Regions from separate parts of the Fundicoccus sp. Sow4_F4 genome, predicted to be linked through region 1. Evidence: riboswitches for the same ligand, from Rfam matches in the RefSeq annotation. Region 1 holds a riboswitch; each other region holds the start of a gene.

Region 1 (4,691 bases):
TTAAAATCTATTAGTAAAGGGAGATCGACGATGACTAAAGCGCGTAAAACAACACACCAGGAACGATTGGAAATTGCACAACACTGTCTGGCAGAAGATAAAAATTATCAGAAGATGGCTGATTTGTACAACGTTTCTTATTCACAAGTTTATCAATGGGTTCGCAAATATCAAGCGCATGGCCCCGATGCATTAATTGATCGACGTGGCCGTACGTTAGAGTCGAAATCCAAGCTGAGTGAACAAGAGATTCTTCAACTGAGAATCAAAGAGTTGGAGCGTCGTAATACCTATTTAGAAGCAGAGAATGGTCTAATAAAAAAGTTGAAAGAAATCGAAAGGAGGCGGTAACCGCCACAGCAGTAAGAAACGATTCTAAGTTTAAAGCGATTCAGATGCATCACGAAGAAACAGGCTGTACCATTACCCTATTATGCAATTTATTAGAGGTGTCACGGTCCGGCTACTATAAGTGGCTAAATCGTGAAGAAACCGTACTAGATCAAGAAAATGCCTGGCTAATGGCTGAAATCGAATGGGTCTTCCAATTATATGAGGGGATTTTTGGCTATCGTCGTGTACAGATACATATTAATCGTTATCACTCAAGAAATTATAGTTTGAAAAGGATTCGCCGCTTAATGCAATTAATGGGCTTGAAGTCCCATATTCGCCGCGCAAAGGGGTATAGTGCTCAAGCGAGTTATCGTAATATAGAACCCAACCGACTGAATCGTGAATTTAGCGCAGATAGACCCAATGAAAAATGGGTCACAGATATTACTCATCTCTTCTTTGGTATGAGTCAGAAAGCGTATCTAAGTGTAATAAAGGACCTTTATGATGGCTCAATTATTGCCTATCAAGTGAGCTTAAAAAATGATACCGTTTTAGTGATGGATACCTTAAATCAAGCAATTCAGGTTGCACCTGAAACAGGCATTTTAATTCATAGCGATCGCGGTAGTCAATATACTTCTGGTGAATATCGTCAATTTACGACACAACAAGGATATATTAGGAGTATGTCGCGTACAGGTGAAGTGTTAGATAATGCGCCTATTGAAAGCTTCTTTAGCCATTTTAAATGTGAATGTTACCATTTAAAAAAGTTTCTGACTTATGAAAAATTAGTAGAAGCTATCGATAGTTACATCAGGTTTTATAACGAAACACGATTCCAATCTAAATTAAACAACCTGACACCATTGGAGTTTCGGAATCAGGTTGCAGCTTAAATTTTATTTTATTACAGGGTCCAAGGCGCTTGTTGCTTCATCACACAACAGGACATCTGGATCATTGGCGAGGGCACGCGCTATCGCAACCCGTTGCTTTTGACCTCCTGATAATTGGCTAGGGAAATTATCGGTTTTTTCTTTCAAACCAACTAAGCTGAGCAATTCAGCTACTTTCGCAGCCACTTCTTTCTTATTCAATCCGCTGCCTTTTAATGGGAAAGCGACATTTTCAAAAATCGTGCGTGATTCCATTAAGTTAAAATGTTGAAAAATCATCCCAATTTTCTTACGAGCTTCCCTTAAATCTTTAGGTGCTAACTCCATTAAATTCTGTCCATTGACATTGACTGTTCCTTTAGTTGGTCTTTGTAACAAGTTAATCGTCCGCACTAACGTACTTTTCCCCGCACCACTATAACCAACAATTCCAAAGATCTCGCCTTGTTCGACTGCCATCGAAACATCTTTCACCGCTGTGACGACACGATCATCGTCATGAAAAATCACATCTATATCACGTAATTCAATCACATATGTACCTCCTCTAAATACTGCATTTACTTACAAATAAAAACCGCTCATCTATGGATGAACGGCAAAAAAACGATAGAGAGTCTGTATTAGAATTCCATCGTTTCTTCTTTTCCATCCCCGAAAAATAGAAACTAAATTATTTGGCAGGTCTCCTGGCTCATGCTTCGTCCTACTACAGCCCTTCCCGTATTCCTAACCTACAGCTAGGTGATACAGTGGTTTACTGATTCGTCCACACTAACAGTTGCGGGGGCAGCTCCAGCTTTCAACTGGATTCCCTTTTAAGGCATTGCGATGCCGCCAAATAATTAGGCACTATATATTGTATTGTAACACTATATTTTAAGCCCATTAACACTACATGTAGTATTGCAACATATTCATTAAGCTAATCATAGGTTATTTAGATTTCTATAAAGTAAGGTTAATAGCACAATTAGACAGATTGTCTTACATAGAAAGAGAGCTGGAATAAACTTTCAGCCTCGCTTTTTTTCACGTTGGGTGATTTTATATGGTTCACCTTTGCTATCATAGGTAATCCATTCGCCCACCGGGTCTCCTTTTTCAAAGTAGCCTGAACGCTTAATGGTGCCATCAATGCGGTACCATTCCCAATAGCCTTCTGGTTGGTCGTCAACTATTTTGCCTTTTGACCAGATGGTCTCGCCACTTGCATGGTACTTGATTGTGTAGCCATCCACTACTTCTATTTTCTTTTGCTTGATGCTTTTTGGATTGATTTTCTCACTTTTATTGCTCATCATGCTTATCCTCCCAACTTTATTTGACTGCAAAAATTCATTCTGATTCTATTCCTTTAACTCAAAGTATAGTGTCAGACACCGTAACGTTTTATCGCGCGTTGGAATTGCCTTTTCACAACCATATGACCTTGACCACTAGACCTCAAATTTTTCTAACACAAAATTGTTGTTAGACGTGTTTATCACGACATCAAAGTGTTCGCTGTAAGGGTGCATAAACCGTTCATACTGAATTCGCCGCTGTGGGTGGAACTCTTTTAAATCAGTCAGTTTGACGCCCCGCTCTATGACATCACGATTTTCCCTTCTTCTGAGCTCTGTTTCGCTATCACAGTATAGATAAATCGATAGATCAAATAAGCCTAACTCTAAAAATGTAATGCTCATGCCCTCGATGAAACTAATTGGATAGCTTGATGAAATTAAAGAGCTAGCCATATACTCCGTTTCGATGGTATAAAAATCTAGTCCATTTCGAATCATTTGAATGTCTCGTTTTAAAGCTGGCAAATGGTGGGCTTGCGGGTGACAAGCTGTCATTTTGGCAGCATATGTTTGATGATTCAGTTTCTCTAAGATTTTCTGTACTATTGCTTCCAATTTTTCACTTTCTTTTTTTGACTAGGATTTACTTTACGGTTGTTCCATTATAATGCGACATCTTCTTCTCCTGCAAGTTTACTGATGGATGTGTGACGATTTGGTTTTGGGAAATACTAGACAGAAAAAGGTACATCTCAGGTTTTAAACCTCGATGTACCTTCTAAATTAATGTGATGCCGGCTATAGGGATCGAACCTACGGCCTCCGCGTTACGAGTGCGATGCTCTACCAACTGAGCTAAACCGGCATTCTTTGTGTTTTGAACTACAAAGAATATAATAAACCTTTCAGCCAAAATGTAAAGGTCTTAGTGAAAAATAACACAGCTAGTTTTCGGTTTCAAGCTCATTGCTCCTGCTCAGGATGGTTAATCCCTAGAATCCGATGTTGGCGTTCCTCGATATTTTGAATATCGAGTCTTTCAGTGAAATTGGGACTCGTTAGATTAAACAGATAATTACTGTAATCCTTAATATAGTTTAGCTTCTTAGGATGTGCAGCATAAGCAACTGTCAACAAAGAGTCAAACAGTGCCACCACTCCAGAAATATCTTGCTTCATATAGTGAATTAATTGCCAATAACTTTCATATAAGTCTTTTGGAAAATTATTGAAATCATAAATCACGCTACCTCCCGAAGACAATGTCTCATCAGTGTCTTCGCCCATCAACACAAACCTTCCTGGTATACTGGCAAATTTTGAATCCAACAAAGCCTTGTAGTTTAAGATATGAATGGCTGTATTAGGATCATTAATGCCTGGCGAAACCGCCCTCAGAGCTACTTCAATCAATTTAGCTCGAGCAAAATTTGGATCGTACATAGAAGAAGGTTTTTCTTCATAAGTTAGGGTGCGGTTTATTGCCGCTTGGAGCTGTGATTCATCTTCAACTTTTCGGTTAGTGTATAAATCGACGACCGGCTGATTTGTGGAAATAAACTCTCCTATTCTTAAATGTAGTACCATGGTGCCTTTGAATTCCTTGCTCAGTTCAACTAGTCGATTAAAATTAATATATTCAACATAACCACTCTCGTTAGCCTTTACTGTGAAGATGTGTAGCGTGTCTATTTGAGGAAGATGATCAAACAAAGGCATTTCTTGAAAGTAATCAATCGTTTCATCCGCAACTGACTCGGCCTCCTTGTACAATTTCGTCACAAGATGGTCCAATTGTACGGATATCGCCACATTATAAACAAACTTTATAAAGTAAAAAACGCAGGCAAGGGCATACAATAAGGCAATGGAGGCCGAAATAACTAAATATTCATCCTCTGAATTGCGCATAAAAAACAAAGAGGAAAGACAGTAAATAAAACCACCAAGAAAAATCCCCAAAGTTTGCATAGATGTTTTCTGCAAGAGAAAATTCTCGACCGTCCGGGGGCTGAAATTAGAAGAATAGAACGAAATGACCGATAACATCGTCCCAAACGTGAAGGTTGCCACTGAAAAAAGGGAACCCGCTAGCAGGCTCAAGATTGATTTGGCCAGATTGACGCTCGTTAGAAAAACAGTCGGGAAATAGTCCACCACATTT
Region 2 (4,691 bases), on a different contig from region 1:
CGTCGCCCTAGTTGGGCCAACTGGTTCTGGTAAAACGACAATTATCAGTTTATTGAGTCGTTTTTATGATGTGAACGAGGGAAGCATTCAGATCGATGGACATGAATTGCGCGATATTACGATGCGTTCCTTGCGTAAGCAAATGGGTGTCATGCTCCAAGATACCTTTATTTTCTCAGGCACCATTATCGACAACATTCGTTACGGTAACTTGGATGCGACTGAAGAAGAAGTCATCGAAGCTGCCAAGACGGTGCGGGCGCATGATTTCATTATGAACCTTAAGGATGGTTATTATACCGCCGTTGAAGAGCGTGGGAGCACCCTGTCAGCCGGGCAACGCCAGCTGATTGCCTTTGCACGAACGATTATTGCCGATCCGCGTATCCTAATTTTGGATGAAGCGACCAGCAGTATCGACACGGAAACGGAAGAATTGTTACAAGAAGGCTTACAAGAATTATTGAAAGGCCGAACATCCTTTATTATTGCCCACCGCTTGTCAACCATTCGCAACAGTGACCAAATTTTCTACATCGAACAAGGTCGCATTGTCGAAAGCGGCAGTCACCAAGAATTATTGCAATTACGTGGACTCTACTATCAATTGTATCAATCACAATACAACCAACTCCTAGAGCAAAATAGTTAAATTAATCTTACTGCGAGCCTCTCTTACTTGAAGCAATCAAGGGTTAGGGGCTCTTTTTGTTACCTTAGAACAGTCGGCAAATGGGGTGAAAGCCAAGAGTGTGTATGTTTTATCAGACGGCTCTCTGGAGAAGCAGTGAACAGACAAAAGAATGCTGTAAGGTGTAAAGGACTATTTTGCCTGTGTTTGGGGTGTTTTTCTTTAAAGACTATCTCGAAATTTAATTAAATATATTCCAATGATTAGGCGTATATGTTAAACTAATCACATTAGAAAATTGGAGGAATGATGGGATGTCAAAATTATTAAAGTTACTCGTGTGTGGTACGTGTTTACTCGGGGCTTTCTTGCCCAGCAATTTAGTTGTAGCTGCGCAAGCAGAGGATGAAGCGGCTGTCGATTTGTTAGTCGGTGTCATGCCAGCCACGGATGCGGCGCCGATTTTCTGGGCGGATGAGTACGGTTTGTTTGAAGAAGCCGGGATCAATGTCCAAGTGGAATTATTTACCAATGCGACCCATCAACAAACGTCAGCCCAAGCCCAGCAAATTGATGTCTATATGGCGAGTTTGGTCGAATTTTTAATTGCGATCGAAAATAATCCCGAAGCGGGTGCGATTACGACCAGTACGGACGGGGTCTTTCCTGTGGTCGTGTCACCCAAGTATGATGGCGGAAAAGACGTCAGCATTGGCTTGATGGAAATCAGTGTCACGAATTATGTGGCCGATTTATTTTTAAGCGATTATGCGTTGGATAAACAGTTTATTGCAGAAGTTCCGTTAAGAATTCAGATGTTATTGGCCGGGGAATTGGACATGGCCGTTCTGCCAGAGCCGATGGCGTCGAATGCACAAGCCCAAGGCTTGGAGAAACTGTTAGTGAGTGAATCGGACGATTTTTCTCCGAATGTGATGATTTTCAATCAAGCGACCTTAAGTGAAGAAGCCGATAAAGTGGCTGCCTTCCACCAAGCCTATAATGCGGCTGTTCTAGCGATGGAAGGGCAGGAAGAAGCGGTCAAGGCTTTGTTGCTTGAACGCATTGGTTTAGATGAGAGCATCCAAGACTTATTGGTGCTACCAACCTATCACCTAACCCGCCTGCCGAGTGAAGAAAATGTTAAAGCAGCTCGCGTTTGGCTAGAGCAGTTGTTGGGACAAGAAATCACAGTGTCCTATGATGAGTTAGTTGTTGAAGACTACGTGAGCAATGATTAAAGCTGATTCCCTAAGACTAGTCAGTGGTTCGACCGTGATTTTAGATGACGTCACAGTTGAGATCAAGCGGCATCAGACGACCGTGATTATCGGTCCCTCTGGCTGTGGTAAGTCAAGTTTATTGCGTGTACTGGCGGGTTGGCAGCCATTGACTTCGGGCAGCCTTGAGCCGACATTATCAAGCAGTGAAGTGGGGCTGCTCTTTCAAGATTATCAATTATTTCCATGGCATACGGTTGAGAAAAATCTACGATTAGCCTTGCAGGCCTTAAAGTTAACACGCAAAGAACAAAGCGAGCGTGTCGAAGAGCTGGCGCAGACTTTGGAGCTTCAGTCGCTTCTGCAAAAGTATCCTCACCAAATAAGTGGCGGGCAACAACAAAGAGTGGCCTTAGGGCAATTACTAGCCAAAGAGGCCAGTTATTTATTTTTGGACGAACCGACCTCCGCCCTGGACGCTTTGACGAAAGAAAAAATTCAAGACTTGCTGGTTAGTTTGCAAAAGAAACACTCTCTAACGATTGTTTGGGTCACGCATAGTATCGAGGAAGCGGCTTTTCTTGGGCAGAATGTGTGGGTGATGGAAGAAGCCAGCGTCATAAAAAGTTTACAGAATCCCTTAGCTGCCAGTGAGAATTACCGGCAACAGGCCCATTATTTTGAGCAACAATTGTTACTGCGACAACTTTTGGGAGGCAATCAGCGATGAAACAAATGCTGTCTAAGGTTTATGCTATTTGTATGGTCCTGCTTGTCTGGTATGGCGCTTACCGTATGTTGGAGGCATTTATCGTGCCAAATCCTTGGCATGTATTTGAGTATTTGTGGCGTGAGTCGCTTGGCGGGAGCTTGTGGCCACATATTCAAGCTAGCTTGTGGCGGATTTTATGGTCAGTCGCGGGCTCTTTATTCTTTGGCGCCTCCTCGGGTTTACTGGCAGGCAGTGTCCCTCTTGTTGATCGGTTGTTAACGCCAATCGTCTATTTGTTTTATCCAGTTCCACGGGTGGCCTTCTTGCCAGTCTTTTTACTCTTATTAGGCTTAGGTGAGCTGTCAAAAGTCGCCTTAATGATTGCAGTAGCAGCGTTTTATATTTACATTCCTTTGCGTGATACAGTCAAATATTTGCCAAAAAGTTACTTGCAACAAGCCCGGCAATTTGGCTTTAATGCTTGGCAGACTTTGAGGTATATTATTTTACCATGTGTGGCACCAGAATTATTGACGGCCTTAAAATTAACATTGGGGACAAGCATGGCAACGTTATTTTTCGTAGAAAATTATGTCACCCAGTGGGGTTTGGGCTATTTTATTATGACGAGTTGGTTCAAATCGGATTATATTGCCTTGTATGCGGGCATCGTTTTACTTAGCTTACTAGGCAATATCCTGTTCGCTTTATTGGGCCTCGTTCAAACACTCAGCATCAAGTGGCAAGCTTGAAGTAGCTGTTAAATTTTCCTTACTTCTTTCTGTCAAGACTTGAAATAAACGAGCGTTTGACCTAAGATAAATTGAGATAGAATTACCGTTCAAAGACAGCTGAAAGATGGAAGTTTGGTTCAATTCCAACACGGTCCCGCCACTGTAATCATGTGACAACATGTAGTCAGATCTTTCTTTCAGTTTGCTAATTTTTGCGATGACTATTCCGAGGCAGAATAGAATCGTGCAGCAGTCTATGTAGGGGTACATAGGCTGTTTTTTTGCATACAAGGTATGGCTGTTTTTTATAGACTGGATGAAAAACATCTCAGATAGCTCTGCTTGTGTCGCTGTTTTAGCAAATAATTGGCTTCTATCAAAGCTTAAGTTTACTAAGGAGGAATTATTTATGAAAAAATGGTTATTACTTTTATCAGCATCTTTTGTCTTAGCAGCGTGTGGTCAAGAGGTTGCAGAACCCCAAGTTGACACGTCAGCTGATACAGCGACAAGTGTCGTTGAAAGCGAGGTCAGCTCAGAGCTTGCGAGTTCAGAAACAGATGCTGACTTAGTTGAGGTCACAGTGTCCGTAACGGAAGATGGCGAATTAATTACAGACGGTGAACAAGTAGTCGAAGTCGAAGAAGGTGCACTGTTATTAGATGTGATGAAAGAACATTATGCTATCACAGAAGACGGCGGCTTTATCTCAGCCATTAATGGCGTAGAACAAGATGAAGATGCAGGCAAATGGTGGATGTTTGATGTCAACGGTGCAATGGGCGAAACCGGTGCGGCAGAAACTGAATTACAAGCAGGTGACTTAATTGAATGGAAACTAGAGGCCTTCGAATAAAACCAAGAAAATACTTTAGCGTTCAAAGAATTGCTGTCTTAGCTGCCCTAACCGCCATGAGTCATGTTGGGCGCTTGCTCTTCCAGTTTATCCCTAATGTTCAGCCAATGACGACGATTCTCTTACTGATTGCGCTAGTGATGGGGACTGTTGACGGGCTGGTTGTCGCTTTATTGTCCTTGTTACTATCCAATATGTTTCTAGGGATGGGTCCTTGGACAATGTCACAATTTATTGCGTTTACAGTCGTTATATTAGTGACGGGTTGTTTGCGACCGGTCTACCGATCAAACCGCCTACAGCCACTACTGAAACGTGGCCTGTTTATTGCTTTTGCTTTTCTGACAGGTTTGCTGTACGGCTTTGTTATTTCAATAATCGATGCTAGATTATTCGGCATTGCTAATTTCTGGGTCTATTATTTACAAGGCCTATCCTTTGATCTGTTACATGCTGCTGGAAATGCTGCCTTCTTCTTAATCTTGGAACCAATTCTGGTACCCTTAATTAAAAAGCACAGTGGCTTGTCACTCGATTA
Region 3 (4,691 bases), on a different contig from region 1:
GAGAAATTAGTTGACCGATCTCTTCTCAAAGAAATCCACATGTTTAGTTGCGACCACTTCATCATCAAACCAATCTGTTTTTGCAACTTCCACCTCATCCACTTCGAAAATTCGTTCGAGCCCAATGAATTCAAGTGAATTATTCAGTCGATTTTTAATAAATTCTTCTACTGTATAGCGCGGAATAAAATCCAATTCCCCATCTTCAAAGATCCAATTCAAAACCTCGTGTTCTGAAATATATGCGTCGCGACATAACTCATAAATATCTCGAGCCATCTCTTCATCAAACCACTGGGGTTGCTCATTGCGAATCGTGTTAATGAGATCAATCCCAAACTCCCCATGAAGCTGTTCTTCCTTAGAAGTCGCTTCAATCACATTGGATATTCCACTAAACAGATTTTTGTGTTTATTGAATGCCATAATTATTAGAAATTGGCTGAATAAAGAAATATGTTCAATGAAAGCCGAAAATAATAAAATTGCGATCGTGTAATCCCGGTTGCTACCATTTCTGGCATAATCATTATGTTTCTTCAAATAGTTAACGCGATGGTCAAGTGCAGGTATTTCTTCAATTCGTTCGAATTCACTATTAAGACCTAATAGTTCTAATAGATGGGCATAAGCGTCACTATGATGGACTTCGGATTCTGCAAAGGTAAAGCCAACATTCGCAAGTTCTGGTTTAGGGAGACGCTTATACAAATCCCCCCAGAATTCTTTAACATCTACTTCAATTTGGGCAATGGCTAGCATAGAATTCTTTATCGCGGTCCGCTCATGTGGCTGGACATTAATTTTATAATCATGAATATCACTCGTATAGTTGTATTCCGTATGCAGCCAGTAGGAGTGTTGAATCGCTTCTTTGTATAACGCTAATTCTGGATACTCAAAGGGTTTCAGATTCTTTCGGCCTTTAAAAATATCTGGCTTCCGTTCTTCAATTCGCTCATGGCGATAAAGTATATAAGCCTTGGCGGTCTTAGTAAACAGGTTCAACATGAGCTTTTCTTCGACTAAGTCTTGGATCGTTTCTACATCGAGCGATTCTTGATCAATCCCGTTAATAATATTCTGTGTCACACTTTCGATATTTTCTTCTGTCATTTCTTTAGTTTCATTATTAGCTTTAGTGATCGCGATTTTAATTTTTTCTCTATCAAACTCTACGATATCACCCGTACGTTTTATGACTGTTTTGATCATTGTCTGCTCCTTTATAAGTAATCTAATATATCAATAAACTCACTATATTTAATGAATTCATCATCAATCCTTATGCGTGGTAAAGATGTCATACCACGTGATTGAAGTAATTCAAGGGCTGGTTCATTATGACTGACATTCACTTCACTATAAGTAACTTTTTTCATACCTAACCACTGCTTAAGTAGCTGGCACTGACCACAACCATCTTTGGTGTATAGCTCGACTTTCTTCATGCTGGCCTCCTCTAAAATTTATTACAGGATATTCCTCCAGAAGTTCCTGCACAATTTTAGCCAATAAAAAAGACTATGTACAGAAAGCTCCCAGGCCTTTGTCATAATCTTCAAACTTAAAAAAGGACACAAAATGTCCAAAATAAGCAAACAGATATAAACAAATGTTACAAAACCCTGAGATGTAACAATTATTGTTCATAGATGGAGATCTGACTTGCCATTAAATAATGGCTCACAGTAGCATAGGGACTGTGCTGGATTTACACCAGCTTCACCTTAATCTAGATTTACTGCAAGTCTATTTGACCAACACTGAAATAATTGATTATCTAGACAAGTAAGCAAGAGAAAAACCCGAGATTACATCATCGTAATCTCGGGTTTTTCTAATTTTTAAATTTATTTCTGTCAGTTACTTTATCCGCATCATCATTTTAAGATCTGTATTAATCACGAACGCCCTACCTTTGTACTGATTTTATCATGCTTTACAAACTCGCATCGTGTGCTTCAACAAATAAGTGATAAGGACATGGAAATTTACCTGACCAAATATTACTTACTTAAACTTTCGCTTATAATCGCACTCTTTATCTCACTGTCATACTCCAACAGATAATTTCTATCATCTAGATAAATCATGATATGCCTGTCTGGAATCTTCTCTTGAAATTGCAGTTTAGTCCGCTTGCGACTCGCGAATGAAGGTCGCATCATATTCGGGAATTCCATTAGTGTCACTAACGAATCGTTCGACGGTCATCGTCAAGCCATATTTCTCTCGCAAGGCAATGATTTCATCCATCATCGGGGACTGGTGATGCGCATCGAGTGATGATTGCTTAGCCCATGCATCGATTAAAAGAATTGTTTCTGGTTGGCCAAGTGGCGTGAAGTACTCATAGCGTAAGTTGCCTGTTTGTTGACGAATCCGATCAACTAGTCCTTTTTCTTTCATCTCACGGGCAAATTGCTGGGCCTTATCTGCTTTTCCAGTGTAATAAATATTGATGCTTATCATACTCAAACTCCTTTCTGTAGAATAATTATTCTCCTTTCTGAGATAGAACTTCTTTGAAAAAATTTTTTAGAACAAATACGACTCACTATCCCGCGTTGCCGTAAGATTGTGAGTCGCATTCTAGCATTTGATTAAATAGTTTCGCCGTTTGAGGCAATCACTTGCTTGTACCATTCAAATGATTTTTTCTTCGTACGGTTCAAGCTACCATTACCTGCATCATCGCGGTCCACATAAACGAAGCCATAACGTTTCGACATTTCGCCTGTCGAAGCAGACACAAGATCAATCGGTGCCCAACTCGTGTAGCCCATTAAGTCAACACCATCCAATGTCACAGCATCCCTCATAGCACTGATGTGATCGCGTAGATAATTAATACGGTAATCATCTGCAACATAGCCATTCTCGTCCGGTTTATCAATGGCACCTAAACCATTTTCAACAACGAAAAGTGGTTTTTGGTAGCGGTCATAGATTTCGTTCATCGTCGTACGCAAGCCTAATGGATCAATTGGCCAGCCCCACTCACTGACTTCTAAGTACGGATTTTTTTGACCAACAATAATATTACCTGAGGCCTTTTCGTGCATCTCAATATTATCCGGATGAACGGACATATTTGACGTATAGTATGAGAACGTAATGTAGTCGACCGTGTGTTTGTTCAACAACTCCTTGTCGCCTTCTACAAAAGGAATCACAATACCTTCGCGCTCAAAGGATTTAAGAGCATAGGCTGGGTAAGCTCCACGTGCTTGCACGTCCACGAAGAAATAGTTATTGCGGTTATCCTGCTGGGCTTGGAAAACATCTTTAGGATTGGGTGAAGCTGGATAGAATGTCCCTGCCGCCAACATACTGCCTACCCTAATGTTTGGATCAATCTCGCGAGCAATCTTCGTTGCGAGTGCACTTGCGACCAGTTCATGGTGAATCGCTGAGTATTTCGCTTGCTTTTCATTCTCGCCAGGTTCGAACGTTAGACCCGCACCCATAAATGGTAAATGAAGAATAATGTTAATCTCATTAAAGGTAATCCAGTAACGGACTAGACCTTTGTAACGTGTGAATAAAGCGCGTACTAAGTTCGCATAAAAATCCACAACTTGACGGTTTTTCCAGCCACCATATTCTTTAATTAAATGAATTGGCATATCAAAGTGAGTAATAGTCACTAAAGGCTCGATGTTATGCTTCTTCAGTTCTTTGAAAACATTCTCGTAAAACTTTAGTCCTTCTTCGTTTGGCTCAGCTTCATCTCCCATAGGGAAAATTCGGCTCCAAGCAATACTCATTCTGAACACTTTAAAGCCCATTTCAGCATAAAGAGCGATATCTTCCTTATAGCGGTGGTAGAAATCCACACCAACTTTTGCTGGATAGTGATGTGCCTCATCAAAGGCTAAGTGAAGTTTTTTACCTAAGCCAATTGGGAAACGGTCCTCGCCGTGTGGCATGACATCGACGTTCGCCAAGCCGCGTCCACCTTCATTGTAGCCACCTTCGTACTGGTTAGCAGCTGTAGCGCCACCCCATAGAAAATCTTTTGGAAAGCCCATTAATTATTCCTCCTATTATAAGTGAGAGTTTGTCTTGATTGGTTAATTAGTCATTTACTCAGCGTCGTATAAACTTGCCCCATTCGTGCCGATCACTTCTTTATACCAGTTGAAAGATTTTTTCTTATAACGCTTCAAGCTACCTTCTCCATCATCATTGCGGTCAACATAGATAAAGCCGTAACGTTTAGACATTTGAGCGGTTGACATGGATACAAAGTCAATCGGTCCCCAAGAAGTATAACCAAGCAATTCTACGCCATCTTCAATTGCTTCGCCAACTTGTTGTAAGTGAGCTTTCAAGTAAGCAATTCGGTAATCGTCTTCAACGGTAAAGCTACCTGCGCCATCTTCAATCAGTACATCTTTGGCACCTAAGCCATTCTCAACAATGAAGAGTGGCAATTGATATCGATCCCAGAAATCATTTAAAACAAGGCGTAGGCCAATTGGGTCAATTTGCCAGCCCCACTCTGAAGAGTCTAAGTATGGATTTTCTAACCCTCGGAAAATATTGCCTTCACCACTCTGATAAGTTTCAGAATCATGAGCTTGAACTAATGAGACGTAATAAGAGAATGAAATGAAGTCGACCGTATGTTCTTTTAAGATTGCGGCATCATTTTCACCAAATTTAATTTCAATGCCTTGTTC

Evidence for each region. Region 1 has a riboswitch for cobalamin ahead of ACTQ5J_RS05505 (methionine ABC transporter ATP-binding protein). Riboswitches for the same ligand answer to the same signal wherever they lie in the genome.
Region 2: it holds a riboswitch for cobalamin, as region 1 does, so the genes downstream of both, ACTQ5J_RS06370 (DUF4430 domain-containing protein) here and ACTQ5J_RS05505 (methionine ABC transporter ATP-binding protein) in region 1, are expected to answer to the same signal.
Region 3: it holds a riboswitch for cobalamin, as region 1 does, so the genes downstream of both, ACTQ5J_RS08760 (glutaredoxin family protein) here and ACTQ5J_RS05505 (methionine ABC transporter ATP-binding protein) in region 1, are expected to answer to the same signal.

The regions. Positions count from the first base shown of each region.
Region 1 covers NZ_JBQKLQ010000002.1:331,994-336,684, forward strand. The annotation lists one part of gene ACTQ5J_RS05500 (IS3 family transposase) at 1-316, shown strand, start outside; one part of gene ACTQ5J_RS05500 (IS3 family transposase) at 316-1,238, shown strand; partial or broken gene ACTQ5J_RS05505 (methionine ABC transporter ATP-binding protein) at 1,254-1,772, opposite strand; cobalamin riboswitch at 1,901-2,095, opposite strand; gene ACTQ5J_RS05510 (hypothetical protein) at 2,255-2,542, opposite strand; gene ACTQ5J_RS05515 (phosphoribulokinase) at 2,678-3,142, opposite strand; tRNA gene ACTQ5J_RS05520 (tRNA-Thr) at 3,320-3,392, opposite strand; gene ACTQ5J_RS05525 (DUF2254 domain-containing protein) at 3,491-4,691, opposite strand, start outside.
Region 2 covers NZ_JBQKLQ010000003.1:168,900-173,590, reverse strand. The annotation lists gene ACTQ5J_RS06390 (ABC transporter ATP-binding protein) at 1-652, shown strand, start outside; gene ACTQ5J_RS06385 (ABC transporter substrate-binding protein) at 946-1,872, shown strand; gene ACTQ5J_RS06380 (ABC transporter ATP-binding protein) at 1,865-2,581, shown strand; gene ACTQ5J_RS06375 (ABC transporter permease) at 2,578-3,315, shown strand; adenosylcobalamin (AdoCbl) riboswitch at 3,397-3,547, shown strand; gene ACTQ5J_RS06370 (DUF4430 domain-containing protein) at 3,707-4,153, shown strand; gene ACTQ5J_RS06365 (ECF transporter S component) at 4,129-4,691, shown strand, end outside.
Region 3 covers NZ_JBQKLQ010000005.1:102,543-107,233, forward strand. The annotation lists gene ACTQ5J_RS08755 (ribonucleotide-diphosphate reductase subunit beta) at 7-1,215, opposite strand; gene ACTQ5J_RS08760 (glutaredoxin family protein) at 1,227-1,451, opposite strand; adenosylcobalamin (AdoCbl) riboswitch at 1,609-1,751, opposite strand; gene ACTQ5J_RS08765 (putative quinol monooxygenase) at 2,134-2,475, opposite strand; gene ACTQ5J_RS08770 (6-phospho-beta-glucosidase) at 2,607-4,037, opposite strand; gene ACTQ5J_RS08775 (glycoside hydrolase family 1 protein) at 4,092-4,691, opposite strand, start outside.